DNA from 2 places in the Fulvivirga ligni genome. Region 2 is predicted to be linked to the other one. Evidence: riboswitches for the same ligand, from Rfam matches in the RefSeq annotation. Region 2 holds a riboswitch; the other holds the start of a gene.
The links. Region 2 has a riboswitch for thiamine pyrophosphate ahead of LVD16_RS06800 (TonB-dependent receptor). Riboswitches for the same ligand answer to the same signal wherever they lie in the genome.
Positions count from the first base shown of each region.

Region 1: another riboswitch for thiamine pyrophosphate. It lies ahead of thiS (sulfur carrier protein ThiS); the one in region 2 lies ahead of LVD16_RS06800 (TonB-dependent receptor).

Region 1 covers NZ_CP089979.1:5,275,275-5,291,115, reverse strand. Annotated here, with positions in the region: gene metE (5-methyltetrahydropteroyltriglutamate--homocysteine S-methyltransferase) at 1-1,520, shown strand, start outside; gene LVD16_RS22335 (cysteine-rich CWC family protein) at 1,530-1,772, shown strand; TPP riboswitch at 1,861-1,951, shown strand; gene thiS (sulfur carrier protein ThiS) at 2,031-2,237, shown strand; gene thiC (phosphomethylpyrimidine synthase ThiC) at 2,250-4,121, shown strand; gene LVD16_RS22320 (thiamine phosphate synthase) at 4,124-4,702, shown strand; gene LVD16_RS22315 (hydroxymethylpyrimidine/phosphomethylpyrimidine kinase) at 4,695-5,438, shown strand; gene LVD16_RS22310 (thiamine phosphate synthase) at 5,435-6,082, shown strand; gene LVD16_RS22305 (thiazole synthase) at 6,057-6,821, shown strand; gene thiH (2-iminoacetate synthase ThiH) at 6,814-7,953, shown strand; gene moeB (molybdopterin-synthase adenylyltransferase MoeB) at 7,925-8,983, shown strand; gene LVD16_RS22290 (winged helix-turn-helix transcriptional regulator) at 8,980-9,309, opposite strand; gene LVD16_RS22285 (NADH:flavin oxidoreductase) at 9,429-10,490, shown strand; gene LVD16_RS22280 (hypothetical protein) at 10,776-11,234, shown strand; gene LVD16_RS22275 (tetratricopeptide repeat protein) at 11,716-12,441, shown strand; gene LVD16_RS22270 (hypothetical protein) at 12,787-13,452, shown strand; gene LVD16_RS22265 (hypothetical protein) at 13,716-14,435, shown strand; gene LVD16_RS22260 (hypothetical protein) at 14,569-15,264, shown strand; gene LVD16_RS22255 (hypothetical protein) at 15,648-15,841, shown strand, end outside.
Region 2 covers NZ_CP089979.1:1,526,104-1,541,944, reverse strand. Annotated here, with positions in the region: gene LVD16_RS06820 (rod shape-determining protein) at 9-1,034, opposite strand; gene purH (bifunctional phosphoribosylaminoimidazolecarboxamide formyltransferase/IMP cyclohydrolase) at 1,119-2,642, opposite strand; gene purN (phosphoribosylglycinamide formyltransferase) at 2,676-3,254, opposite strand; gene LVD16_RS06805 (geranylgeranylglycerol-phosphate geranylgeranyltransferase) at 3,257-4,138, opposite strand; gene LVD16_RS06800 (TonB-dependent receptor) at 4,206-6,650, opposite strand; TPP riboswitch at 6,696-6,788, opposite strand; gene LVD16_RS06795 (acyl-CoA carboxylase biotin carboxyl carrier protein subunit) at 6,899-7,393, shown strand; gene pyrH (UMP kinase) at 7,471-8,175, shown strand; gene frr (ribosome recycling factor) at 8,196-8,756, shown strand; gene LVD16_RS06780 (ArnT family glycosyltransferase) at 8,827-10,401, shown strand; gene LVD16_RS06775 (peroxiredoxin family protein) at 10,567-11,208, shown strand; gene LVD16_RS06770 (GAF domain-containing protein) at 11,213-13,021, shown strand; gene LVD16_RS06765 (DUF5686 and carboxypeptidase regulatory-like domain-containing protein) at 13,067-15,673, opposite strand; gene nadD (nicotinate (nicotinamide) nucleotide adenylyltransferase) at 15,759-15,841, opposite strand, start outside.

The DNA.
Region 1 (15,841 bases), 2.8 Mb from region 2:
ATATCGATTTGGTAAGAGCACCAGAGCAATTAATCTCTGTATTGCATAAAGCACCTATAGACCTTACCATTTCTTTAGGAGTGGTAGATGGTAGAAACATTTGGAAAAATAATTTCAGTGAAAGTATTGAGATCATAAAAATGGCCATCAATCAAATAGGAGAGGATAAGGTAATGATAGGCACAAGCTGTTCACTGCTGCACTCTCCTTGCGACCTGGATCATGAGAATAAGGAAGAGACACTCACCCCGATTATTAAATCCTGGTTGGCATTTGCAAAACAAAAAGTAGAAGAGGTAGCTCAGCTTAAAAAACTGGTTCTAGGAAATGCTACCACGGGCCTGGAGGAGCTTTCGGCCAATAAACATGCGCATGAAATAAGGCAAAATTCCAGCCTAATTCATAATGCAGATGTCAAGAAAAGAGTATCGAATATTATAGAATCGGATGCCCGTAGAGGTAGTAAATTCGAGGCTCGTAAAGTGGCTCAACAGCAGGTACTTAACTTGCCGCTGTATCCTACTACTACCATCGGATCTTTTCCCCAAACTAAAGAAGTAAGAAGCTGGCGTTCACAGTTTAAAAAAGGTTCTATTTCAGAAAAGGAATATAATGAGCTTTTAGCAGAGGAAACTTCCAGAGCTATAGAATGGCAGGAAAATATTGGCTTAGACGTTCTCGTTCATGGTGAATTTGAGCGGAACGATATGGTAGAGTACTTTGGAGAACAACTTCAGGGCTTTGTGTTTACTCAAAATGGATGGGTACAAAGCTACGGTAGTCGCTGTGTGAAGCCGCCAATTATTTATGGAGATGTCAGCAGGCCGGAAGCGATGACTGTAAAATGGAGTACCTACGCTCAGGAACTGACAGATAAGTTAGTGAAAGGAATGCTTACTGGTCCTGTGACTATTTTGCAATGGAGTTTCGTAAGAAACGATCAGCCCAGATCTGTTACCTGTAATCAAATAGCGCTGGCAATCAGAGATGAGGTGGAGGACCTGGAAGATGCCGGCATTAAGGTGATTCAAATTGATGAACCAGCCATCAGAGAAGGGCTGCCTTTACGTGAGTCTGATTGGAAAGAATACCTGGATTGGGCCATTAAAGCCTTCCGATTATCTTCTTCCGGTGTGAAAGATGAAACGCAGATTCATACGCACATGTGCTATTCTGAATTTAATGACATCATCGAAAGCATAGCAGATATGGATGCTGATGTTATCACTATTGAATGTTCACGCTCACAGATGGAGCTTCTAGACGCCTTCGTTCAGTTCAATTATCCAAATGACATAGGGCCAGGAGTTTACGACATCCATTCTCCTAGAGTTCCGAACAAGTCTGAAATGGAAGAACTTTTAATTAAAGCTAAAAATGTGCTGCCAGAAGGCCAGCTTTGGGTAAATCCTGACTGTGGTTTAAAGACCAGAGGCTGGGAAGAAACCAGAAAAGCTTTAGTTGAAATGGTAAGTGCAGCTCAGGCTATGCGCGAAAAAGTAGCAGCAAGCGTTGAGTAAGCTGGAATAATGCCCAGACATGAAGATAAATATTGCCCACGATGTAAAACACTCTTTGAGTGTAAGGTGGGCAATGTTTCTCAGTGCCAATGTAGTAAAGTGGATCTGAACCAGGAAGAGCGCCATTATTTGGCTCAGAAATATGGAGATTGCCTCTGCGCCAGTTGTATGACGCTTTTGAAGTCAGAGTACAATGTGAAAAAATATAAAGAGGCCATCAATAAAATATTAAACGGCTACGGCGGCACATAAATCAACTTTTTAGAGCATCCTGAAGCTGTATTTCTAACAACTGGTTTCAGGATGCTTTTTATTTCTAAATCTATTGCTTACCTTGGAGGCATCACTTTAGGGGTGCCAATAGAGGCTGAGAAATACCCTTCGAACCTGATCCCGGTAATGCGGGCGCAGGGAAAAGTAGCGAAATATCATATCTTATATTGAATTGCTGTCTGGTAATTCATCCTCGTTATTTCATCTCTGAAGTGCATGTATCTAAACTTAGATTTTATGGACTTCACTATCAACAACGAAAAATTTTCTGTAGACCAGGATTCTTTGACCCTTCAACAGGTTTTAGCGCTAAAAGGAATTGATAATCTGCCAGGAATAGCTGTGGCTGTGAATCAGCAGGTGGTACCGCGGACCGCCTGGAATGAAAAGTCTGTAGAGTCTCATGATCAATTATTAATCATTACCGCTACCCAAGGCGGTTAAAAAAACAGAATTATGAGAGGAACTGACAAAACTCCGGGCGCGGAGAGTATAACCCGCGATCCTTTTCCTAAATCCCGAAAAATTTATGTGCCGGGTAAGCTACATGATATTCAAGTGGCCATGCGTGAAATCACGTTAAGCGATACTACGGCCAGATTTAGCCCTGAGGCACCGGTAGAGAAGAATCCTCCGGTAACGGTTTATGACACCAGCGGACCATACACTGATCCAGAAGTGGACATAGATGTGAAGAAAGGGCTTCCCAAACTCAGAGAGCAGTGGATAGCAGATAGGGCTGACACTGAGATGCTTAGCGGTATTTCTTCTGAGTATGGCAAGCAGAGACTCAATGATAGTAAGCTGGATGATCTGCGATTTTCGTACCTAAAAAATCCATTGAGAGCGAGAGAAGGTGAAAATGTTACTCAGCTTCACTATGCCAGGCAAGGCATCATCACGCCGGAGATGGAGTATATAGCTATCAGGGAAAATCAGCGTATTGAGCAGTGGAATCACCTGAATGCACAACATCCGGGAGAAAGCTTTGGAGCAAATACGCCCAAAGAACTGATCACGCCAGAGTTTGTGCGTGAAGAAGTGGCAAAAGGAAGGGCCATTATTCCTGCCAATATCAATCATCCAGAGGCGGAGCCTATGATCATTGGAAGAAACTTTCTGGTAAAAATCAATGCCAATATTGGTAATTCCGTGGTCACTTCCAGCATAGAGGAAGAAGTAGAAAAGGCGGTTTGGGCTTGTCACTGGGGTGCCGATACCATTATGGACCTTTCTACCGGTAAGAATATCCATGAAACACGAGAATGGATCTTAAGAAATTCACCAGTGCCCATTGGTACTGTTCCTATCTATCAGGCTTTGGAGAAGGTGAATGGTAAGGCGGAAGATCTCACCTGGGAGATATTTAGAGATACTTTAATAGAGCAGGCCGAGCAAGGGGTGGACTATTTCACCATTCACGCTGGCGTACGACTTAAGTATGTGCCGCTAACCGCCAAAAGAGTGACAGGAATTGTGTCCAGAGGTGGTTCTATCATGGCCAAGTGGTGCCTGGCGCATCATAAAGAGAGTTTTTTATATACTCACTTTGAAGAGATCTGTGAAATCATGAAGGCATATGATGTGTCTTTCTCCTTGGGAGATGGTCTAAGGCCGGGTTCTTTGGCTGATGCCAATGACATGGCGCAGTTTGCCGAACTGGAAACGTTAGGTGAGCTTACCAAAATAGCCTGGAAGCATGATGTACAGGTAATGATTGAAGGCCCAGGTCATGTGCCGATGCACATGATCAAGGAGAATATGGAAAAGCAGCTGGAAGCCTGTGATGAAGCTCCTTTTTATACTTTAGGCCCGCTTACAACAGATATTGCTCCTGGTTACGATCACATTACTTCAGGTATTGGAGCCGCCATGATTGGCTGGTATGGTTGTGCTATGCTTTGCTATGTTACACCCAAAGAGCACCTGGGCTTACCCAATAAGAAGGATGTTAAAGATGGTGTAATCACTTACAAAATAGCGGCGCATGCGGCAGATTTGGCAAAAGGACATCCGGGAGCGCAGTATAGAGATAATGCCCTGAGCAAGGCCAGGTTTGAATTCAGGTGGGAAGACCAGTTTAACCTTTCCCTGGATCCAGATACGGCCAGCCAGTTTCATGATGAAACACTACCAGCCGAAGGAGCCAAAGTTGCTCATTTCTGCAGCATGTGTGGGCCTAATTTCTGCTCTATGAAAATTACTCAGGATGTGCGTGATTTTGCCAAAGAAAACAATCTGACTGATGAGAGTGCATTAGAAAAAGGTATGAAAGAAAAGGCCGCTGAATTCAATGAAAAAGGAGGCGAAATTTATCTGGAACAATAGCGATGAAGTTGGTGGTAATAACCGGCGAAAAGACCTGTGAACAGGAGGTGGAAACCTTGCTGGAAATATTAAAACTGGGAGTCAGGGTGCATGTGCGGAAGCCAGGTTGGCCTGATTCCGTTTTAGAAGCTTACCTGAGACAGATACCTGAGAGATTTTCAAATCAAATGTCATTGCACGGTAGCGTTCAATTGGCTGAGAAATTCGGTATGGGTCTACACCTGAAAAGCGATCAGCAAAAGCCGCATGATTGGAGTGATATGATTTCCAAATCTTTTCATAGAGTAGAAGAGATACTCGAATACGCTCATGCGTTACATTACGGCTTTTTGAGTCCAATTTATGATAGTATTTCTAAACGCGAGCACTATGCTGGATTTACTAAGGAGCAATTAGAATTGGCTGTGCCTTCTATGCAGCAAAAGATGCAGCTTTATGCCCTTGGTGGTATAACTCCCGATAAATTGGATGAGCTAAAAATGACCGGTTTTTTAGGCGTAGCCATTATGGGTGCTATTTGGAGTCATAATAGAATGGCGGATAGGATGAGAACAATGGAGAAGTTTATTAGCCATGGATAAGTCGTTGCTCACCATAGCAGGATTAGACCCTAGTGGAGGAGCTGGCCTGCTGGCGGATGTTAAAACTTTTCATCAGTTCGGAATGAATGGTTTTGGCGTATGTACGGCTATTACTTACCAAAATGAAAGTGAGTGTTTGGGACTTCAATGGATGAGTCTGGGTAACATTTTGGACCAACTCAGGCCATTGAGCAACTATCAGGTGGAGGCTGTGAAAATTGGGTTGGTAGAGAACTTGGAGGTTTTGCAAAAATTGCTCGCATTTGTTAAATCCAAGTTTCCAACGGCTCAGGTGGTTTGGGATCCAGTGATAAAGGCTTCGGCGGGTTATACCTTTCATGATGCCTGGTCAAGGCCGTTGCTTGTGGAGGTAATGGCTATGGTCGATGTAATCACTCCTAATCAGGAAGAAGCGGAATTTTTGAGCAAAATGCTGAATGTTAAGTCATTAGAAAGGCTTGATGCAGATGTGGCAGTCATTCTCAAAGGAGGTCATGCTGATGGAATATTGTCGGAAGATGTGCTTTTAAGAAAAGACAATGCTCCGTTTTACCTCCAAAGCGAGCGGTTAGCAGGTAAATCCATTCACGGCAGTGGTTGCGTGTTTTCCTCTGCACTGGCCGCCGGATTGGCCAAGGATCAAACCTTGGAAGGGGCCTTCCGACAAGCAAAATTATATGTATTTGAATTATTGAAACAATCAAACACTGCTTTAGGGCAGCACCATTTATTATGATAGACCGTTTACATTACATTTCTCAGGAAGGCCCCAACGGAGAGACTCATGCTGAAATGGTGCAGTTGGCTTGCCAGGCAGGCGTGAAATGGGTACAGCTCCGCATCAAAGATCAGTCTGTCGAGGCTATTCTAAAACAAGCTCAGCAGGCCCGAGACATTTGTAATGATTATGATGCCCGGTTAATTATCAATGATCATCCTGAAATTGCCAAACAAGTGAATGCCGATGGTGTACATCTGGGGCAGCAGGATATGGATGTACAAGATGCCAGAAAGTTATTGGGTGATGATTTCATTATCGGTGGTACCTGCAACACTTCTGACCAGCTTTTAGAGCTGATCAATAAAGGAGTGAATTATGTCGGCCTGGGGCCTTTCAGGTTCACTTCCACCAAAAAGAAGCTGAGCCCAATTCTTGGCTTGGAGGGCTATGAAAGTATCATTAAACGGATGCGTCTAGTAGGCAGAGAAATTCCTATCATAGCCATTGGCGGTCTTGATTGGGAGGATATTACAGGTTTAAGAGCAGCGGGAGTTCACGGTGTGGCAATGGCTTCAGCCATAAATTATGCCGTAGATGCTCGTGCTGTGGTGGATCAATTAAACAAAGTATTACATGGAGAATTTACAAATAGCAGATAGAACGTTTCACTCCAGGCTCATATTAGGGTCTGGTAAGTTCAGCAGTGCAAAATTAATGCGTGATTCCATTCAGGCTTCTGGAACAGAGTTAGTTACGGTAGCTTTAAAGCGGGTGGACATGCAATCGCAGAACGATAGTATGTTAGAAGCGGTGGGCGAGGTAGGGCTTTTACCCAATACGTCCGGAGTAAGAACGGCTTCGGAAGCAGTGTTTGCCGCAGAGTTAGCTCGGGAGGCTTTACAGACCAATTGGCTCAAACTGGAAATTCACCCAGACCCGAAATACCTGCTGCCCGATCCGGTGGAGACCTTAAAGGCAGCAGAAGAATTGGTGAAAAAAGGGTTCATTGTAATGCCATATATCCATGCTGATCCTGTGTTATGCAAGCGGCTGGAAGAAGTAGGTGTGGCTTGCGTAATGCCTCTGGGTGCACCTATAGGAAGTAATAAGGGCTTGAAAACTGCTGATTTCCTGGAGATTATTATTGAGCAGAGTCAGGTGCCGGTGGTGGTAGATGCGGGCATAGGAGCACCTTCGCACGCTGCCGCGGCCATGGAAATGGGTGCCGATGCGGTGCTGGTAAACACAGCCATAGCGGTAGCTCAAGACCCTGTGAATATGGCTCTGGCTTTCAAACTCGCAGTGGAGGCAGGAAGAATGGCCTTTGAATCTAAATTAGGTGCGGTAAGCCATGCGGCCAGCGCCAGTAGTCCATTAACCTCATTTGTAGATGCCTAGTTTTAAAGACACTTTTCTCAAGTACGATTGGAATCAGATCAAGCATGATATCTACACCAAGCAACCGGCTGATGTGGAAAGAGCGTTAGTGAAAACTCATCGAAATCTGGAAGATTTTAAGGCGCTGATCTCTCCGGCAGCAGATGCCTATTTGGAAGATATGGCCAGGCAAAGTAAGGCGCTCACTTTACAAAGATTTGGGAATAATATACAGCTTTTTGCGCCCATGTATTTGTCTAACGAATGCCAAAATATATGCACCTATTGTGGTTTTAGCTTAGGTAATAAATTACCTCGTAAAACCCTGAACCCTAATGAAATAGATAGGGAAGTGGCAGCCTTGCAAAGCATGGGCTTCAAACATATTTTGTTAGTTACAGGTGAAGCTAATAAAACAGTGGGGCTGGAATACTTTAAAAAAGTGCTTCGACAAATTCGGTCAGATTTTGCCCATATCAGCATGGAGGTGCAGCCGCTGGATGAAGATGAATACCGGCAGCTCATTCCGTTAGGTTTGCATGCAGTCTTGGTCTATCAGGAGACATACCATCAAAAAGATTATGCACGGCATCACCCGAAAGGGAAAAAGTCTAATTTTTTCTATAGATTAGAAACACCAGACCGGTTAGGCAGGGCCGGAGTTCATAAAATGGGACTCGGAGTGCTGATTGGTTTGGAAGACTGGAGGGTGGACAGCTTTTATGTGGCTTTGCACTTAAAATATCTGGAGCAGACGTATTGGAGAACGAAATATAGTATTTCTTTTCCCCGTTTGAGGCCTTTTAGTGGCGGACTGGATCCTAAGGTGGAGATGACTGACCGGCAGCTGGTGCAACAGATAACCGCTTATAGGCTGTTAAATCCTGATGTAGAGCTTTCACTTTCTACGCGAGAGAAGACCAGCTTTAGGGATCATGTTTTTCAGCTGGGCATTACCTCTATGAGTGCCGGATCGAAGACTAACCCTGGCGGATACGCCACAGCTCCTGAGTCGCTAGAGCAGTTTGAGATTTCTGATGAACGATCTCCTTCAGAAATTGTAGCATTAATAAAGTCAAAAGGATATGAGCCGGTCTGGAAAGATTGGGACGTAGCATTAGAACATGGAGAAATTAGAACGGAAGCAATATAGCCGGCAGCTGATCTTATCAGAATTTGGTGAGCCTAAACAACAGCTGCTGAAGCAGGCTAAGGTGCTGGTGGTAGGAGCCGGCGGCTTGGGCTGTCCGGTGCTGATGTACCTGGCTGGGGCAGGAGTAGGGCTCATTGGTATTATGGATGCTGACACCGTAGATGTGACTAATCTGCATAGGCAAGTGCTTTACACCCATGAGGACATTGGCCAGCCGAAAGCACAGCAGGCAGCCAAAAGATTGAAGGCGGCCAATCCTTTTATAGATTTTGAAGTCCACACCAAAGCTTTGACTAACCAAAATGCCTTGGAAATCATCGAAAAGTATGATGTGGTGGTAGATGGTACCGATAATTTTCAAACCAGATACCTGATTAACGATGCTTGCGTGATGTTAGATAAGCCATTTGTCTATGGCGCCATTTCTAAGTTTGAAGGGCAGGTTAGTGTATTTAATTACAAAGATGGTCCCACCTATAGATGCTTATTTCCTGAGCCGCCGCTGCCGGGCACAGTAGCTTCTTGTGCGGAGGCTGGCGTTATCGGTGTCTTACCAGGGCTGATAGGTACTTATCAGGCTATGGAGGTAATTAAGATGGTTTCCGGACTGGGTGATGTGAGAGCTGGTAGTCTGTTCATAATCAATACGTTACAGAATAGTCAGTATACTTTGAAGGTGAAGCTTAACCCCGAAAATAAACACATTACAGCGCTTTCTGACTATGACTTATTTTGTGGTATTGCTACGGTGAAAGAGATTTCATCAGAACAGTTAAAAAGCAAGCTGGCTAATGATGATATTACACTTCTGGATGTACGTGAGCCACATGAGACGGAAGCGTTTAATATTGGTGGGTTGTTGATTCCTTTGGGAGCTCTTCAAGAGTCATTAGCTCAAGTTCCCAAAGATAAAGCGGTAGTTACTTTGTGTCAATCTGGTATGCGCAGCCTGCAGGCTGCACAGGTATTGATTGATCATGGTTATGATACGGTGTATAGTCTGAAGGGTGGATTAAACGCCTGGGATTAATCGGTAGCGTGGCTATGTCTGATTTCCCATTCTTCCAGTTGCCTGAAAATAGGTAAAAGCTCCAGGCCTTTTGCGGAGAGACTATACTCCACTCGAGGAGGAGTTTCTTTAAATTCCTCACGGATCAGAATGTCATCAGTGACCAACTCTTTTAGCTGATCAGTAAGCACTTTTCTGGAAATAATGTGAATAATGGCAGCAATACTACCGAAGCGCATCTTTTTCTTGCCAATAGCACAGATGATGATGGGCTTCCATTTGGTGCCTAACGAATTCATGGCATCGGAGAGTCCACAATTACAGCCTTCTAGTTTCTTTCTGGTCATTATCATGCGTTAGTTACCTCGAAGTTACCACTATTTTTTAATATTAGTTACAAAACTAAACTATCAATAGTAACCTTTCGTAACTAAGCTTATGTTTGTTGAAAATTATATAGAAGAATATGAGTTTAGAATCATTATTTCAGCCGTTTAGTTATAAGGGGCTGACTTTAGAAAATAGATTTGTGATGGCACCTATGACCCGCACCCGTTCACCGAAAGGAATACCTACTGCTGAGGTGGCTGATTATTATGCCAGGAGAGCGGCCTCTGAGGTAGGCCTTATCCTTACGGAAGGAACTGTAATCGACAGGCCATCTTCCAAAAACCACCCGGATATCCCTAATTTCTATGGAGATGCCTTGCCTGCCTGGGAAAAGGTGGTGAAAGACGTGCATGCTAACCATGGTAAGATAGCACCTCAGATCTGGCATGTGGGTAACACCTCTTATCCTGGCGTGACCATGCCGGACCCTATGGAAGGGCCAGAGACCATGAGCGAGGCTGACGTGGCTGATGCTATTCAGAAATTTGCTGAGTCCGCTGCCGCCGCTAAACAACTGGGCTTCGACTGCCTGGAGATTCATGGTGCCCATGGTTATATTATAGATCAATTTTTCTGGGAACAGACCAACCAACGGACGGATCAGTATGGAGGTAAAACCATTAGCGAGAGAAACAAGTTTGCTGTGGAGGTGATCAAGGCCATGCGCAAAGCGGTAGGGGATGACTTTGTAATTATACTCAGGCTCTCTCAATGGAAGCAGCAAGATTACAAGGCGCGTATAGCACCTACGCCGGAAAAACTAGAGCAGTGGCTACAACCGCTGGCTGACGCAGGGGTAGATATCTTCCATTGCTCGCAAAGAAGATTTTGGGAGCCGGAGTTTGAAGGTTCTGACCTTAACTTTGCCGGCTGGGCTAAAAAAATCACCGGCCAGCCCACCATTACCGTGGGCAGTGTAGGCCTGAGTGGTGATTTTCTGGGCAGCTTTGCGGGAAAAGGAGCGGAGAAAAACAATAATCTGGACGAGCTTACCCGCAGACTGGAAAGAGGAGACTTTGATCTGGTGGCAGTAGGCCGTGCGGTACTTCAAGATTATGAATGGGTAAAAAAGGTAAAGCAAGGCAAGCTGGAAGAGCTACAAGAATTCTCACCAAATAGCCTCGCCACTTACTATTAATTTTGATAGTTTGAAGGTAGAGCCCTCAGATTTCTAAGGGCTTTTTTTGTGTTTTTTCGGATGATAAGAAGTGTTGGAGGTTTGTTAGATTAGGGTAAATGTTGTCACATCCAATTCTGAAAGGATTACTTCTGGGACATAGCTCAACCAAGACCACGGAGATATATACACATATAGCTAACACCTCTATGAAATTAATCAGAAATCCTTTAGATTGATCACCATAATAAAAATAAGGGAATGTATTGTTTCCCTTATACGGATGTTAGCATCAATTAGAATCGGATGAAAAGAAAATTAGGATTAACAGTAATTGCAGCATTTTTTTTGACGTGTATAATGGCACAAGATGGTTCGAATATCAGATATTACGAGCCGACTAATCTTGATAGTTCGTTAATTGGAAAATATTGTCACGTTGATTTTGGGGAAGAATCATTTGGTGGAAGAGCTATTGATACGATTGAAATCAATGTGAAAGGTCAAAAGATGAAATTCTATGAACATAGGAAAGATAATGGATTTAATAATTGGTTTAATGAGCAATATTTGATTCGAGTTGAGGGCAAAAATCAAACATCAACTCGACTTCAAAACTCGCGAATTGACAGCTTAACAACTGACAAAATATATCTAACTAGTGTCCTAAGCTATTATGCAAACGAATCACCAATTGATACAATAACTGTTTTTCAACATTGGTATGACCGAAAGAACATTTCGAAAGTGCTGGTAAAAAAATAAAAGATGCTAACACTGTATATAGCAGATAGGGCGTTCGATGGTTTACGAAAGTTCAATGCTATTTAATAAAACCGCCAAATCGTTGATTTGGCTTTTAAGAATGAATAAATTAAAAACAAAATACAACGTTTTGGCCCCGCAGTCGCTCGGCTCTGCCGCGTGACGACTATTTCTGAGGCCTCTGCCAGTTAGGTACAGATGCACTAGAATAACTATGGTAGAACCAGGTTAAGTAAGGCTTTCCTATACCTGTTTAGTATACCTGTTTAGTATTTAGACTTAGGACATTTCGTGCTTTATCCGCCAGAGGCCTTAATTATATTGATCACTCGGCTGGAGCCGAGCGATTCTGCAGACCTCAATGATATATACACATATAGCTACCACATCTATGAAATTAATCAGAAATCCTTTAAATTGATCACCATAATAAAAATAAGGGAATGTTTTGTTTCCTTTATACGGATGTTAGATGCCATACATGAACTCACAATTTTGGTTTCCCTTTTTACTTGTTATTCTTTCTTCTTGTTCGGTAAAGTGGGCGGACAAGCAAGCTGATTATGGTTACAGTTTTGAAACCAAAAACGATTATTCTACGGCTATGAACGTCTATAACAAGGCAATTCGCAAGAATAAGAAATCTGCTGAACTATTTTGGAGAAGAGGAAATCTTTACGCACGAAATCAGAATTACCAACAATCTATTAATGACCTAACAAGATCAATTGAGATTGATTCAACTTTTAATGGTGGATATGCATATTGGGATCGTGCAATTTCAAAAGAAAGATTGGAGGATTACGAAGGAGCTTTACTCGATTTTGACAAGGCAGTTGAACAAAGTCCAGAAAAAACTAACTTTCTTTATTTCCGGGGTTCTCTGAGATACAGGTTAAACGACATTGAAGGGAGTTTGTCAGACTTAAACAAGGCAATTGAACTTTGGGACAGATACACTCATGCGAAACTACTAAGAGCTTATATCTACACCAAAAAAGGACTATACAACAACGCCCTTGAAGATTATGACAGCATATCATTTACGCCTAACCAGATCAAAAACCAGTCATATGATGAAGACATTTACTATCGTGGAATTTGCAGATTCGAATCTGGCAACATCGAAGGAGCGTGTGAAGACTGGAACTCCATTTCTTTAAACTACGAACTGGCTTTGAAGAAACTAGAACTGAACTGTAAATAACGGCAACCCACAGTCACTCGGCTCTGCCGCGTGACGACAATTTCTGAGGCCTCTGCCAGTTAGATGCAGATGCACTAGAATAGCTATGCTAGAACCAGATTAAGTGAGGCTTTTCTCTACCTGTTCAGTATTTAGACTTAGGACATTTCGGGCTTTATCCGCCAGAGGCCCTAATTATATTGATCACTCGGCTGGAGCCGAGCGATTGTGCAGACCACAGAGATATATACACATATAGCTAACACCTCTATGAAATTAATCAGAAATCCTTTAGATTGATCCCCATAATAAAAATAAGGGAATGTTTTGCTTACCTTATACGGATGTGAGAGGTAATACTGCGCAATGAGAACCATTATCTGCACACTCTTAAGTTTCATTTGCTTTGGAGCCTATGCTCAGTATTCTATTCCATTGGAAAATGGGCGAACATTAACATTTATCAACGCTGAACCTGACAACTTCGACCATGAAATTAACGGAGATACTGTCATCATTCAACAACTCTTTTTTGACGGACTTGACGGGTACGGGATCAAGTTTTCCGAACAACCCACGAGTATCAAAGTTAGCTACGAGATTGACTTCTTTCAATACACAATTGACGACAACCCAGCAGGACCTCTCGAACTAACTTACTGGACTGAACCGTCTCTTTTCAACGGATCAATTCTGCCAGATCATTATGGCAACCACTTGTATACTAGGAGAACTTTCAAGTTTCTCGGTTTCAATTCACAGTCCGAGCTGGCCAACTACTTTCTGACGAACTATCCGAAAATCAAAGAATTATCACTTCTAACTCAAGCCAACTTCTTTAAAGGATTACTGGAAGACGAGCGATTTGAGGAGTGCTGTCCTGAATACATCCAGCAAGGAAAAGAATTTTTAGGTAAAGAGCCTGGCGATTTCAACTCTCTGGGAGATCTCGCTCTTGAACTAGGTTACAGAACTACTTTACTGGAACTTACATACGGAACGGGCAAAAAATACGTCAAAATCAAGAGGTAATAGCTCTGACAAGTGCTAGCACGAATGCGCCAAACTGCCACTTTTCTGGCTTCAGTGCGAACCTCACCATGAATCAGCCGCTGGGGAATGGCGGTGCTTTCTACTTTGCGCATCTCGCAGGAGTTTTCATCTTTCTGAGAGCAGTGCATTCTGATACTTTGTGAGCACTGGCAGATTCATTAGTTTTATCGGAACTTGCCGAGCTCGGGGCGCACTCCTGCTAGCTTAGCGTTGGGCACAATACGATAAAACGCAATCATCATTTGAAAAATATTATCAAAATAATTTGTTTAGGGCTTTTGACATCGTTTTATGGATGCTTACCAGGAATGGGAGAATGGGACATAACTCTTTACGAACAGAAAATTGAAGGAACTTCAAAAGCTATCTATAAATACGATGCTTGGGGAGGACGAGATTCTCACGTTGCAGGCTATGCGATTTTAGACACAACCGAAACTTTTACTATTCAAAGAATATCAAAACTTCCGATTACACAACTCAACGGAATTCCGAGTAAAAATTTGATAAAAACTATTGGAACTGGAAGTTCAAAAGAAACTTCTGACTTTTTTCCAACGACAACGGAAAAAACAAAATCTGAAGGAATAAATATTGAAATCAAAAAATATAAAAGCAATAGTTTACGAAGAAAAAGCCAAGGACTTTGGAGATACGATTTTACAAAATTTGAGGAAACTCGAGATAGTCTTTTTTTTTATGATTTAAATGACAATATCAGCAAAGATAAATCTCATATTGACAGTTTGAGAATTAGAAAAGGAAACATAATAATCAGACAGAAAGAAAATAAGGAAATTATACAAATCGTTATTGAACATTTGATTTTGTCAAATGACGGAAAAGACAGTATAAAATCAAATAGAACCTATTTTTTAAAACCAAAAACCGAAACGAAGTCTGACCAATTTTCAGATTATGGGATATTTAAAGAAAAAAGTACTGTGCCTAACAATGTATAACCGCAATTACGGCGGATTCGACTGCGTCCGAATCCACTCGGAATTGCTAACGTCAGTGCTTAACCGAAAATTATTAACTTTAAATCCGTAACTGACGGTTATACAAGACCGTTACCTACAATACTCCCAAGAGATGAAGTTCCAGTTCTTCCATGGCACGTCTAGTATTTTCTTGAACTCAATTCTAGAGAATGGATTGGGCGGAATAAACCCCACATATGATCACGGTTACTTGGAAACCCTAAAAAGGCTATTTGAAATAGCCGAAAGACATTTAATAGAACAACAAGAATTCAGAATCATTTACGATACGACTAAGGCGATGGCAATGCAAGCCAAATTGAAGGTTCAAATAAACGGGAGAGATGAACTTTTCAACTTCAGACATGATGGAATCTACGTCGCACTTAGCTTAGAAAGAGCTGTTTGTTATGCTTCCACAAACAAATACGGAAGTGAGATTCTAACAACATCAATTAAGCTCATGGACATGCTGACTAACAACCAAATAGATTATTCGAACATTGGCTATTCAATTGACGATTTCGAAAATCTTAAACTCAGCAGTCCCAAACCAATCATCCTCAAAATATTGGAACTTGATGAGAATGACCTTGACAAAGAAGATGGTAAAACAGCTAAAGAAGCACTGGACTTTTTACGTAGTGTCCTTCCTTCTCTATCTGAAAAGGAGAAGTTTGAATTTTTCCAGTATTGCAACTTTAAAATCCTTAAACCAATACCAGCGGAACAGCTAATTGCATACGAACTGGATTTTGAGGGGCGATTCGGAAACGAAGGTTTCGAATACACAATGACAAAACTGTAGGTAACAATATGTATAAGGCATGTGCATGCGTGCTTTCTATAGACTACATCAGGACTTGACCGTTAGTCTGCCACCGAGAAAGTTCTGTGATGTTTGGAATCTTCAGTTCGCGGGATTTTTTCACTTCAGAACGCACTGCTTTCTATAAACTTTGGAAGCACCGGCTGACTTCACTATATTGGTGCCGTCCACAAAGTGAGAACACACGCCTCATACATGGGCGTTATCCTCAATCTCCCTCTATGAAAGTACTCCTTTTAACTCTGACTATTCTGCCAACTATTCTCTTGGGACAGGAACTTACGGAAGTACGAACGAACTTGTCAACGGAAGAATCACGAAACTCAATCATTTGGACAGAATTCTCGGATGAATACGATCAAGTGCTTTCGTTTTCTAGGAATTCCTATTGGAGCGAACAAAAGGTTTACATCATTTACGGACGAACCAATGGACAATGGGAACGGATTAAATTGACTCAAAAACACGATGGCAACAAAAACATCATCCGAACCAAGTCAAGGAAACTTTCATTTGGCGAAGGTAAGTTTCAGGAACTCCTAACATTCTTCGATTC
Region 2 (15,841 bases):
ACCCGCGCTTAGGTCATAAGCACTGCTTTGAAAGAGTTCAGGTTCTTCAAAGATTGACCTGTACCTCTTACAACTGCTCTTAATGGATCTTCAGCCACGTGAATTGGCAACTTAGTTTTCAGTGCCAGTCTCTTATCCAGCCCTCTAAGCAAAGCTCCTCCACCAGTAAGGTGAATACCATTGTCATAAATATCTGCAGATAATTCGGGAGGTGAAATCTCTAATGCTTTAAGCACAGCTTCTTCAATTTTAGAAACTGATTTATCTAAAGCGAAAGCAATTTCTGAGTAAGAAATCTTTATTACTTTAGGGATACCAGTCATTAAATCTCTACCTCTGATTTCGTAGTCTTCAGGGCCGTCATCCAGCTCCGTTAATGCTGATCCTACCTCAATTTTAACTTTCTCAGCAGAACGCTCACCTATAAGAAGGTTATGCTGTCTACGCATATAATCAAGGATGTCTCTGTTAAAAGTATCACCTGCTACACGGATAGACTGATCACACACAATACCACTAAGTGCTATTACCGCAATCTCTGTAGTACCACCACCGATGTCAACGATCATGGATCCAACAGGTTGTTCTATATCGATACCAATACCAATGGCTGCCGCAATTGGCTCGTGAATCATGTAAACTTCCTTAGCACCAGCATGTTCTGCGGAGTCTCTTACCGCTCTTTTTTCAACTTCCGTAATGCCTGAAGGAATACAAATAACCATTCTGTGAGAAGCTGGGAAAAACTTCTTACCGCTATCGATCATCTTAATCATCCCTCTGATCATGTGCTCTGCAGCATGGAAATCTGCGATTACACCATCTTTAAGTGGACGAATAGTTTTTATATTTTCGTGAGTCTTTTCATGCATTTGCATGGCTTCCCTACCTATAGCCAATACTTTATTAGTATTCTTATCTATGGCTATTATAGATGGCTCATCTACTACAATTTTATCCTTGTGAATGATTAGTGTGTTAGCTGTTCCAAGGTCTATGGCTATATCACTTGAAAAAATATCGAACAATCCCATGTCGTGTCTTCAATAGGTTAGGCTTACGAATAAGCTTGAAATTTACAAATTTGTTTCATTTAAACTTTATAAATAAAGTTTTTTTTAATGTTTAAAATGACGCACGCCAGTAAATACCATGGCCATGTCATTATTATCACAAAAATCTATTGAATCCTGATCTTTGATAGAACCTCCTGGTTGTATTACCGCACTAATACCTTCGCCACTAGCTATCTCTACACAGTCAGGAAAAGGGAAAAATGCATCAGAAGCCATCACAGCTCCGTCTAAGGTAAAATTAAAAGACTTAGCTTTTTCAATAGCTTGTTTCAGAGCATCTACTCTGGATGTTTGCCCAACGCCACTAGCCAATAACTGACCGTCTTTTACAAGAACAATGGTGTTAGACTTGGTATGTTTACACACCTTGCTAGCGAAAAGAAGTGATTCTTTCTCCTCAGCAGTAGGCGCTTTTTTAGTCACGGATTTAAGATCTTCCATTTGATCAGTTTTCAAATCTCTATCTTGCTCTACAATTCCATTTAGCAACGTTTTGAATTGCTTAGTTGTTTTCAGCTTTTGTGTTTGCTTAAGCAAAATACGATTCTTCTTCTGGGTAAGCACTTCTAATGCCTCACCAGTAAAGTCAGGTGCGATAAGGATTTCGAAGAATAGAGAATGCATCTCTTCAGCCGCTGCCTTATCCACAGGCTTGTTAGTAATTAATACGCCTCCAAAAGCGGAAACCGTATCCGCTGCGAAAGCTCTTTGGTACGCTTCTTTTACGGAGCTGCCAGTAGCTACACCACAGGCGTTAGTATGTTTTAATATAGCAAAAGCGGTATCGTCAAATTCTTCCATTAAGGAAACAGCCGCGTCTACATCTACTAGATTATTGTAAGAAAGCTCTTTACCATTAAGCTGCTCTAGCATGGCTGAAAGATCGCCATAGAAAGCACCTCTTTGGTGAGGGTTCTCTCCGTATCTTAATGTCTTCTTCTCTCTATAGCTTTGTTTAAAGCTTGGTACTTCTTCTTCAGCATTGAAATAATTGAATATAGCTGAATCATAGTGCGAACTAATGTCAAATGCCTTAGCTGCGAATTTCTTTCTGTCTGCTAGCGTAGTAGCACAACCATTGGCTTTAAGTACTTCTTCTACATCAGTATATTGCTCTCTAGAAGACACTATTAATACATCTTTGAAGTTTTTAGCTGCTGCTCTTATTAGGGAGATGCCACCAATATCTATCTTTTCAATAATATCCTGCTCACCAGCACCTGAAGCCACAGTTTCTTCAAATGGATATAAATCTACAATCACTAAATCAATAGATGGAATTTCAAACTCTTTGGCCTGCTCTACATCATCTGATAACTCTCTTCTGTGAAGGATACCACCAAACACTTTAGGATGTAAAGTTTTCACTCTACCTCCAAAAATAGAAGGGTAACTTGTAAGGTCTTCTACAGGTGTTACTTCTACTCCTAAATCTTCAATGAATTTCTGAGTTCCTCCAGTAGAAAATATTTGCACTCCATTTTCATGAAGAAGCTTTACAATTGGCTCTAAATTATCTTTGTAATAAACTGATATTAAAGCTGATTTTATCTTTGAGAGAGACATGATTGTACTTTTAAAAATGAAGCTGCAAAGCTATTAATTTTTTGTTGATTTTTTGATCACTGATTCTATAACCTTCGGATAGTGCATATATTCTAACTCATGCACCTTTGAAGCTACCATATCCGGTGTATCTCCTTGATCTACAGGTGCAGAAGCCTGGAAAATTATTTCACCTTCATCATATTTATTATTCACATAATGAATAGTAATACCTGTTTCCGTTTCGCCTGCCTCACAAACAGCCTGGTGCACTCTATCTCCATACATACCTTTTCCGCCATATTTAGGCAAAAGGGCTGGGTGTATATTCACCATCTTATTAGGATAAGCCTCTACTAAATATTCTGGAATAAGCAGAAGAAAGCCTGCCAATACAATGAAATCAATTTTATGCTCTTTTAGCTGATCAAGCACCTTCTCTGAATCTGTGAATTCTGATTTGGTAAATACAAAAGATGGCAAACCTAGATTTTTGGCTCTTTCTAAAACGAAGGCATCTTTCTTATTACTTAAGATAAGGGCTACCTCTACCTCTTTATCATCCTTAAAATACTCAGCTATTTTCTGTGCGTTAGATCCGCTTCCTGAGGCAAATATGGCTACTCTGGTCATGTCTATTTAAAAAATATCATACTCAAAATACCTATGAGCATGATTACTTTACAATAATTACTTAAATACCTAAAATCTTTCACCGTATCTGACAGGTATAGCTTGTACACCAAATAGCTTAACGGCAAAATCAGGCTGATGCAAAAATAGGTCATTCCTTCACCAACAAACAAATGCGACAAAACAGAAAGTGAAATTATAAATATAACGGTGAGCACATATATAATGACCTTGGTTTTTCTAAGGCCATAAACTACAGGCAAAGTTTTACAACCAAAGGTGGCGTCGCCTTTCAAATCTTCCATGTCTTTGATAATCTCTCTCACCAAAGTAAAGGCGAAAGCAAACGTAGCATAAGACAGCACCAGAATGTGATGCGTACCATATAATACATTAAGTATATAGATGGATAGACCCGTAAGAAAAGCTACTACCAAATTCCCAATAAAGGGCATTCTCTTCAGCTGATTGGAATATAGCCACAGCAGCAATGCAGACACAAAATTTACCACCGCTATCTTGGGCGATAGGATGAGGCCTATTCCTACTCCCACCACATTCAAAACCGTGTGAGCAATCATGGCTATTCTTCTTTTCAGAACTTTACCTACTACCACCCGCTCTGGCTTATTGATGAGATCAATCTTCACATCATAATAATCATTAATAATGTAGCCGGCTGCCGCAATAATAACCGATGAAAAGACCAATAAGAAAAGACGTATATCAGTAAGGTAGACTAAAAAGCCTTCTCCCCTGCCTATGAGGAATAAGGCGGTAAAGTACTGTGCAAGTACTATAATGACAAGATTCCACAGCCTGGTAAGCTGTATGAAGCCTGATAATGAAAAGTTATTTGGTCTAGATTTTATAGAAGAAACCATCAGGAGTACTACTTTCTCACGGTAAAGTTAACTCCTGATGGTATGCTAAACAATGTGGTGCCTAATATTAAAATCTTAAGGCTAAAGAAGCCATGAAATTTCTTGTGGCTTGAGGGTAATAATAGTTCTCTCTTACTTCATAATCACCGGCAGCATAACCAAAGGTATAGCCGTTAGATACATACTCTTCGCTAAATATATTATTGACCTGAAGTGTGAAACTCAACTCTTTTATAAAGTTGGTGCTAATAGTGTATGAAGCTCTGATGTCATTAACAAGGTAAGCATCTATAGATCGGTTATCATTAGAAGTATTATCTAAATACTGCTTGCCTACATATTTACTTAAAAGAGTAAGCTTGATCCCCTTTAGAGGTAAATAAGAAAGCTGAGAACCTACAATGGCATTTGGTGAAAAGGCAATGTCGGTATCCTTATAGTTATTTTCAACCACGTTATACTCATCCCAGTTAGCTCCATAGTCATAGATGATCTCTGTAAAATCTTTTATCTTATTCTGGCTGAAAGTAGTATTAAACTGCCAGTTCCATCGGTCACTTAATTTTACACCGGCCACTAACTCAATACCTGTTCTGTAGCTTTCATCTACATTAGTACGGAGAGAGCTACCTACATCATTAAGAGCACCAGTTAATACTAACTGATTTTTGTAACTCATATAATAAAAATTAGCTGATAGCTGCAGATTAGAATTTCCATACTTATAACCTGCCTCCAGATCATACAAAGATTCGTGCTTAGGTGGTGTAGGCGAGTCAACAAAGTCAGTTCTTACCGGCTCACGATTAGCCACACTGAAGCTGGCATATGCTCTACTCTGGTTATTGATATCATAAACAGCCCCAACTTTAGGGTTAAAGAAACTGAAATCATTTTTCATATCAATGCTACGCTGATCACTATCCACTCCAAGAATATCATAGGTCACACCTCTCCACTGTAAATCTAAATATGGATAGAATTTATCCTGAATGGTGTACTGAGCCTTGGCGTAAATGTTGTAATCCTTTTTATCGGCATTGTTATCATAATAGCGCTGCTCATTAAAAGCATTACCAGCGTACTCAGCCCAGATGATTTCTCCGAAATGACCTCCTTGATAATCATTATAAGCACCACCAACATTTAGGCTAAGCGCTCCTTTGTTATAATCGAAAGAGGTGGTCAAGCCATAAAACTCATTATCTAACCATCTTCTTCTTATAATATCCGATGAAGTTAGGGTCGTATCACCAAGCACTACATTTGGCAAACCATAGGACTCAAAATCATCATCTTCTCTAAACTGCTCGTAGTAGCCTTCACCAAAGGTGGAATGGAAAGTAATGTTACCTACCAGATTCGAACCTAATTTTTGTGATATATGAAGCTGATAATGATCTTGTCCATAGTCATCTACCTCATCTTCATACATGTACCAGTTAAAAGTACGGCCGCTATTTCTTAAGTTTTCAGCCTGAGCATCACTCACGCCATTGTTTGCAATTACCGCTTCAATACCTTCAGCATCATTTTCAAGTACTGCTTCTGGTGTACCATACCAAGACTGATAGGTTCTTTCCTTTCCACCAAACATGATAAATTTCACCATGGTATTTTCACCATAATAACCTCCTGACAAGTAATAGGAATCCAGATCAGAAGAGGCTCTATCCACATATCCATCAGATTTGATCTTTGACAATCTACCGTCAAATGACCAATGATTATTTAAAAGGCCAGTTCCAAAGCCAATGGTATGTCTTCTGGTATTATAAGAACCGAATGAGTTAATCAACTCAGCATAAGGCTTTTGTGCTCTTGAGTTCGTCTGCAGGTTGATAGTTCCTCCAAAGGCTCCGGCACCGTTAGTTGATGTACCCACACCTCTTTGTATTTGAATATTCTGAGTAGAAGAAGCTATATCTGGGATATCTACCCAGAAAACACCTTGCGACTCACTATCATTGAGTGGCACACCGTTGATGGTTACATTAATTCTGGTGGCATCCGACCCTCGGATTCTTAGTCCGGTGTAGCCCACACCAGCACCAGCATCTGAAGTAGTTACTAACGAAGGAGTCATATTAATAAGGTATGGCAAGTCCTGCCCCAGATTATTCTCCTTAATATCTTCCTTACTCACGTTACTATAGGTGGTGGGTGTATTTTCCTTAGCTCTGGTTGAAGATACTATTACTTCATCCGTAACTAAAGTTTCTGGATTTAGCTGGATGTTCAGTTCCACATCTCCAGTAGCCTCCACCCATTCTTCATAAGTCTCATAACCTACGAATGATATTTTAAGCTTATACTTCCCTTTTGATAATTTCATAATAGAAAAATTACCATCGAGGTCAGTAGCAGTAGCTCTTTCACCCAAAATCACATTAGCACCGGGTAGTACCTCGCCAGAAGAGGCATCCTTTACGGAACCGCTCAGGGAAAACTGCCCAAAGCACACCTTTACTAATGACAGCAGCACAGCCGTCATAAAAACAAATCGCATCATTAAATATTTTTTTGTTAAACCAACTGAGGACAGGGGATTCCCCAGATACATTTTAACACACCTCCCTACGCCAGCATTACCTGGATCAGGTCATGGGTATAATCTCAGCCCGAATAATGAGCACCCCTTATTGAAGCAAAGGTATCTAAATTTTAACGGCATATTAAATAGAGTGTCAAATAATTATTCTCTGGTCATGCCTTTTAGAAATAAGCCTTTATATTTGATATGATACAATCAAACAAAGTATGTACAAGGCAATAATTGGTGAAAAGGACTACAGCGTAGCCCACAAAGACGACCAAATTTTACTCAACGACGAATTATTTAGCTGGGATTTCACTAAAATCAGCGATCACGCATATCACATTATAAAAGATGATGTCTCTTACCGCCTGGAGGTGGTGAAAGTAGACTATAGCACTAAAACTGTAGCGCTAAAAATCAATGGAGACAAGTATGAGATAGCTGTAAAAGACAAGCTTGATCTATTACTGGAAAAACTAGGAATGGATATGAGCACAGCTAATCTGATGAACGATATTAAAGCTCCAATGCCCGGACTTATCCTGCAGGTAAATGTTTCCGAAGGAGATGAGGTGAAAGAAGGAGATGCTTTAATGATATTGGAAGCCATGAAAATGGAGAACGTGCTGAAGGCACCGGGAGATGGCACAGTGAAAGTGGTTAATGTGGCTCAGGGCGATAGCGTAGAAAAAAATCAGGTCTTGATTCAATTTTAAAGATCTGCTCTTAAATATTCATTTATCCCTGTTATATTTGCAGGGATTTAAATCTAAAAAACACCTTTCCATTCTTCATGAAATACAAAAGAATTTTACTTAAGCTTAGTGGCGAATCTCTAATGGGATCAGGACAGTATGGTATTGACCCAAAAAGATTAGAACAATATGGCAATGAAATAAAGGCCATTAAAGAAATGGGCATAGAAGTGGCCATAGTAATTGGAGGTGGAAATATATTCAGAGGCGTTCAGGCGGAAGCTTCAGGAATTGAAAGAGTTCAAGGAGATTATATGGGGATGCTAGCTACCGTTATCAATGGTATGGCTCTTCAAAGTGCTTTAGAAAAAGCAGGACTCTACACCCGATTGATGTCTGGTATTAAAATGGAACAAGTTTGTGAGCCTTTCATTAGAAGAAGAGCGATCAGACACCTGGAAAAAGGAAGAATAGTAATCTTTGGGGCTGGTATCGGTAACCCTTATTTTACTACAGACTCTACTGCCAGCTTAAGAGCTATTGAAATACAAGCTGATGTAGTGTTAAAAGGCACCAGAGTAGATGGCGTTTATACGGCCGATCCTGAGAAAGATCCTACTGCTACAAGATATTCAGAGCTTACATTCCAGGAGGCTTATGAGAAGAACCTCAACATCATGGATATGACGGCCTTCACGTTATGCCAGGAAAACAACCTCCCAATTATAGTGTTTGATATGAATAAGCAGGGAAATCTCATGAAAATAGTAAAGGGAGATAACGCTGGAACACTTATAAACTAATTTAATATACTGTAATAACCATGGAAGAAATAGATATGTACCTGGATGAAGCCAGGGAGTCAATGAACAAAAGTATTCAGCACTTAAGTGGCGAACTAGTTAAAATCAGAGCAGGAAAAGCAACTCCAGGCATGCTAGAAGGGCTAATGGTAGAATATTACGGCAATCCTACTCCTATAAATCAGGTAGCTTCTATTACTACTCCGGAAGCAAGAACGCTAATGGTAAAACCATGGGAGAAGAATATAATTCCTGAAATTGAAAGAGCCATCATTAACAGTGACTTAGGCCTTAACCCTCAAAACGACGGGGAGCAGGTAATCATCAACATACCTCAGCTTACAGAAGAAAGACGTCTGGTTTTAGTGAAACAAGCTAAAAGCGAAGGCGAGCAAGGTAAAGTTAGTATCAGAAACATCAGAAAAGAAACTAATGACAACCTGAAGAAACTTCAAAAAGATGGAGCTGCTGAAGATGATATCAAAAGAGCTGAAGATAAAGTTCAAGCCTTAACTGATGACTTCACTAAGAAGGTAGATGAACTACTAGAGAAGAAGGAAAAAGAGATTATGACAGTATAATCAATATTATAATATTATTAAGAAAAGGGAAGACTACCATCTTCCCTTTTTTTATTGCGTTTGATTATGAATGACCAGAAAGGCAATCTACCTCAGCATAATCATTTTGTTTATCATTTCCACTGTTTGGAACCTCGGCATATTCACACTAACCAAAGAAGAACCTCGAAGAGTAGTCATAGCCTTGGAGATGATACATTCCAACGATTACCTTCAACCTACTTTTCAAGGCCAACCCTACTTTAAAAAACCTCCTTTATATAACTGGCTTTTAGCTGGCATCTACAACATCACCGGAGATACTTCAGAATTTAATAGCCGCCTGATTAGCGCCCTCTCTTTACTTGCCATTGGTTTACTCTGCTTTCTGATTTGCACAAAGAGCATGTCAAAATCAGCAGCATTCATCACAGCTCTCTTGTGCTGCATCACTCCGCCGCTGTACTTTTCTATGTCTTACCTGGCAGAGATCGATACTTTTTACAGCTTCATTTCGCTTTCTTCAATCCTAATCATTTACCCGCTTTACCAAAGAAAGAACAAGTATCTTCTCTTTGCTATTCCCTATTTCGTGGCTGCGATTGGCATTCTTACTAAAAGCCCTCAGAGTTTACTCTTCGTTTTATTTACGCTAACCGGATATCTACTTTATAAAAAAGATTGGAGACTGCTTATTAGTCGCTATCATCTGACAGGAATCATATTTTTAATTACACCTATTGGACTCTACTTATACATGCATTATGCGCACGGAACACTTCAAGCCCTAATAGAAACTCTCTTTTCGGAAACCTCAGAAAGAACACCAGCGGGTCATTCTATCACAGCATTCGCACAATACTTTGTCACTTTTCCCTTCAAGCTGCTATATCTCTGTTTGCCCGCTTCATTACTCATACCATTCATTCGGTGGAAAGGCCTCTGGTCATACCTACACGGAAACCCTTTCATAGCATTCTGTATAGTAGCTTTTGCTTCTAACACATGGCTATATTGGTTTATGCCTGGCTCCAAAGACAGATACATTATGATGTTACTCCCTTTGGCGATCATACCAATCAGTCATCTCTTCATAAATAGAGCAAAATCATACAGCAAGCATTTTAAGTATATTAACCTTTCATTGACCGCACTTTTATTTGTAAGCTGCTGCTATTTACCTTTCAGCCCCATAGCCACCAACATTCCTGATGTTAAAACATACTCCTGGATTTTGGCTGTCATTTTCATGGTGTTGATTGGCGTACAACTTAAATATAGCAAGCAAAGTCTCCTCATTCTCATCTTTATTGTTATCAGCATCAGACTAGGAATAGACAGTATATATTTTAAAGAGCGCGAATTATACGCCAAAGACCAGCATATAAAAGATACCGCATTACACATTTCGCAAATTACGGACAACGAAATCGTCTATCTATATGACATCACTTATGTACACAGCATACTGGCCGCTTACCTGGAAATTAAAATGGATCAAACATTAACGCGTAGCAGCTCATTTCCCACCTCCGGATATATTATCTCATCAAGCAATTTATCAAGTAATAAAATTGAGGAAATAGAACATTTCTCTATTCATGGTGAAACATTTTACTTATCAAGAGTAAAACCAGATCATCAGCAGACATCGTATATCCATTAAATAGTTTAATCTCAACCGCAATTATTTATAAAATACTGTGCCTTTGAAATAATATAAATTCATTTGATGGGTAAAAATTAATTTTACTACGAATAAATTGCAAAAAACAAATCAAAGAAAAACTGGCACGTATCATGTAATATTTACTATATTTAATTAATCAAAATGAAGATATTTTTATATATAGCCTTTTGTCTTATGGCTTTAAGCACTCTGGCATATATATTTTGGAAACAGGAGCTTCAATACTCCCTTCCTACAGAAGTCCCTTCCAACTTAGTTGAAATTGCCAGCGGAGAGAAGCTAGATTTGAAAGATTTGCCTTTTGCCACCTCCAGCAACAAGGCCACCTTCGTGCATTTTTATAATAACGACTGCCCCTGCTCCAGATTTAACGCCGCTGAGTTCGATAAGATGGTTTTAAAATATAAGGATAGCATTAACTTCTATGCTGTAGTTCAAATCAATGAAGATGCTGAAGAAGAACTGAACGCTTTTAAAGAAAAGTATAATCTTGGCATACCTATTCTAGCAGATCCATCAGGAAAGATAGCTCGTCAACTTGGAGTATATGCCACACCACAAGCAGTAATCATAAATACGGACAGCACCTTATTTTACAAAGGAAATTATAACAGAGCCAGATATTGTGTTTCAAAAAACACCAAGTTCGCCGAAATGGCGCTCGAAGCCTGGCTCAAGAAAGAACCCGCACCTCAGTTTGGCTCATTAGCTACGATAGCTTATGGCTGCGAACTACCAGTAAATCAAAATGATAACGCCCTAAATTTTTTCGACATATTCTAATACTATGAAACGCAAGGACCTAAAAACATTTTTTGATGCCATCAACAAATCATCGGATAAGGTTATTGAAACACTTCTTTCTGCTTATCTGCTATTCGGCATTTTTTTAGCTATTTTTTATGACACATGGCTTATAGCACTCACTTCGGGGCCATTAATTCTAGCTTTATATTTCGTCACTAAGCTTACTTTTCCTAACAAAACAGCGCACCACTATGTGGCCAGCTTAGGCCTGGGCATTTTTATGGCGCAGTTTATCTATCAGATGCATGGCCTTTTCGAAATGCACTTTACAGCATTCTTAGCCATCTCTATTATGGTCTTTTATAGAAACTGGAAGCTTTTCATTCCTATAGTTCTGTTTGTAGTTGTGCATCATGCCTCATTTGCATACATCCAGTTCATTGGGTTAAGAGATAATATTGATGCCTACAGGAATATCTATTTCACCCAGCTGGACTATATGGACTTACAAACTTTCCTATTCCATGCTGGGCTCTATGCTATCTATGCCATCATTATGGGCTACCACGCTTATCAGCTACATAAAGACACCGTAAATACTGCCAACAATATCATAGAGTTGGAGAAAGAAAAAGAGATCATACAAGAAAACATACAATTTGCTAATGCTATCTCTAACGGTAATTATGACACCAGCTATGATCTAAAAGACGGTGATCATCTTGGTGAAGCACTGCTACACATGAAGAAAAACCTTCAGGAGAGTGCTCAAAGAGAAAAACAGGATAAGTTTTTGAACGTAGGGCTGGCAGAAGTAAGTGAGATTATTAGGAACAGCGAAAATCAGGAGCAACTATCTGATGAACTCATCTCTTATCTGGTAAAATATCTCAACGCCAATCAAGGTGGTGTCTTTATAAAAACAGAAGAACATCATGAAGTGAAACTCATTCTAAAAGGATGCTATGCTTACGAACGTAAAAAACACTTCGAAAAGGAGATTATCCCCGGACAGGGACTGGTAGGTCAGTGCTTTCAGGAGCAACAGTTCATTCATCTTACGGACATTCCTGACAACTATTTAAACATCACTTCAGGGCTGGGTAAAGCCAATCCTAACACCATCATCATTATTCCTCTGATTTATAATGAAAACGTAGAGGGAGTAATAGAACTAGCCTCTTTCCACAAGATTGAGAAATATCAAATTGACTTTCTATTGAAAATTGGTCAAAGCATTGGTAGTGCTATTTCCAATGTAAGAACAGCAGAAATCACCAGCAAGCTCTATAGTGAATCTAAAGAGCAGGCTGAGCAATTGAGATCTCAGGAAGAAGAGATGCGCCAAAATATGGAAGAACTGTCTGCCACACAGGAAGAAATGCAGAGGAACAGCAAGGAGATGGAAGAAACATTAACGGCATTAAACTCTGGTGAACTGCTCTACATGGAATTAGACCATGAAGGCAAAATAAAACAAGTAAACACCAGGTTAGCGTCTGTTCTAAGTATAGAAGGCAGGTTCAAAAATTTAAAGTATAATGATCTGGTAGACAGCCGGATAGCAAGCTCAGGTGACTACCAGGAATTCTGGTCCAATCTGAGAACAGGAAGAGAGCAGAGAGGCACATTTACACTTCATGGAGACTCTGGAAATAAGCTGATCTTAAAAGGATCATTCAATCCCATTTTCAACAACTCAGGCAGAGTGAGTAAGATTATACTGAGCGGCCATGATGTAACAGCCATGCAAACTCTTATTGATTCTTTAGAGAAACTCACTGATAATAAGCAGGTAAAAGATCTACTCAGTAGTGTAAAAGAATTAGAACAAGTTAACAACAACTAACTAATGCGAAGCGGAGGCTCTTAAGGACGGTCTCCGCTCATTTTTCTAAAATGCGTTCATCAGGTTGCTGGCGATACCTATTCTCACACCCCAATCCTTATATTGTCCATCTTGAAAAGCTGACGCAAACTCTATTCTAAAGATTCTAAAGATATAATTGATGCTATAACCCAGCTCTGTATAATTCGAAGAAACATCATTAGCCAGGTAATTCACAAAGAAATTCTCTCTAACACCAGACATTCTCACCAAAGGTATTCTCGTTACCAAAAGCTTTCTAAACTGGTAATTTAAATTTCCAGCAAAGTATTTGTCATTAGTACTGTATTTATAATAATCCAGCAGTCTGAAACTCCCCACGGGATCAAGGGTAGTAAAAGGAGTTCTCCCTCCAAGAAAATGCTTATAATCAATGAATTGCATCTTATCACTATTCAAAAACATACCTCCTTTTAGATGTATGTCTACCAAACCTCTAATACCAATTTCAAACTGATCTTTAAAACCTAACTCCAGAAAATCATAATCTATCGCGCTATTTAATATTTCAGGTATTCCTTTTTTATAGTTTACCTCAAAAATTGGGGAAGAATTTGGTATGGCATTTTTACGACCATTATAGACAGTATACTTCACAAAAGGTTTGTAGGAAATACTAGCGCCAACCGTGAAAGCATTGTGCTCAGGGAAAGAAGTATCTGGAAGCTCGAGACTTACAGGAGCATTAGGAGTAAAATAATCGCCCTTCCAGTTAAATACTGTAAAGTCTGTATTATTAAACAACTCCCTTCTTTGAGCTATTTCAGAATACACATGCAAATCCACTTCATCATGCCATTTCTTATGGTATTTCAACTCCACAAAATCCTTTTCGTAAATCTTCATGTAGTTTCTTTCCGCAAATAATGACATGAAACTATTCACATATCTATGAATAGGCTCATCACTATTAAACTGACTCACATACCTACCTGTATTCACCACCAGATTATTACGCGTTAGTTTGTCTCCGAAACCATAATGGATGTTAAAGAATCCGGATAGTTTTTCTCTGGCAAAGGCATACCTGGCCGTTGGCCCAAAGCGGATCCAGTGTTTTTCATCAAAGGTTTTAGAATAGGCCAATGAATAGTCCAGATTAAAACCCTCTACAGTATTATAATTAAAATTGAGCAGTGGATTTCTGATGGTAAAATGCCCTTTGTCTCCCAACTTATAACTATTACCCAGCACCAAATCCTGAATATGAAAGCCTTTCCTTTTCGAGTTTCTCAGCGTATCTCCACCTTCTTCCATCTCGCGAACCTGATTAAGGCTATCAAGAATGTCATAACCACGCTGCTCACCTCTGTTTAATGGCACTGGCCTTATTTTAGCCCAATATGTGGAATCATGCTCATAGGCATTTGAATCTATTTTAAAGGTCCGATTGGCCATAATATCCATACCACCATCTATTGACTTCAGCTCATTCTTTTCATAGGCCTTTAATACCTTCTTCAGCTGCTTACGGGTAACTTCCTCTCCTGAGGTAAGCAATTCCTGTATCTCTTGCTCCTCCTTACTTTTCACCTGATTATCAAGCTTCTCGGCCAGCTCCTTCTCCACCTTTTCATCCACCACTTCTATTTCCACATCCAAGTCAGGATTAATTGTTACTTTATAATCACTTAAAGTGGCTAAATAATCACCCTCAAATTCGAAGCCGAGCACCTTGCCTTCTACATGAAATTTATGGGTTACCGGCAGCCAAACACCTTCCTCTATAGGCTTATATACTTGTATTATATGGAAATTTATTCCAAACTTAGTCACCTTCAAATCCAGACTATAGATACTCCAATAGTCTTCCACAATACTGATGGTACCATCAAAAACATTATCACCTCTTGACCGCGGCAGCACCCTGATTTTACTCACCTCCACACCCTGATCCTGATAGGTGCCCAAATACTGAAAAGTATAATATGAAAAAGCCTTTGGCGACAGCGGAGAAACCGACTTGGCTAACTCTGGCTCATAAAAAGAGCCGTTGATATAGGCATTAGGACTGGTGTTTTCATTATCACCAGTACTATATATAGATATTACTTTTTCGTTATAGGTATTAGGACGTTTGTATTCAACCTCACTTACAGATTCTTGAATAAAAACACGATCAGGATCAATTCCAGCCTTTTTTATCTGGCCTTTCATTAAGAATGGATAATCTTTTAGCTGCCCGGTCCCCTTCATGTATACTTTTGCCGAATAGCCATCTACCTGCTGGGTATGAAACTTACTCTTGGCTATAGCCTTTCGCATAATGGTGTAAGCCGGATCCTCCTTTCCTGCACGCACCTCAATATCCTTAAGCATCACCACCTGAGTCTGCAGCTTTACATTTAGCTCAATAAAATCATTCTCCACAATAACTTCCTTGGTAAGCGAAGCATAACCTACGTATTGAAAAATAATCTGGTAATTACCGGGTTTGAGAGAAATCTCGTAAAAGGCCTCTGAGTTGGTTGTAGTCCCGCTGCCTGTTTCTTTTACATAGATGGTAGCAAAAGGAAGAAGTTCACCTGCATCATTAGATACCGTTCCGCGAACGCCACCGCCATAACTCGCAGACACCAGCAACATACTAAAAGCAAAAAAGAAATATCTCATAAGAATATAATGGAGCTAACCTATTGAATATTATAATATTCAATACATTTATAATGCAAGTAAAGACGATTTCTAGAGGAAGATGTTACAAATAAAACTTCTTACTTAAAATCATTTGCTCCACAGCAGATGGTACCAGATACCTTATAGAGCGATTATTCTTAATAC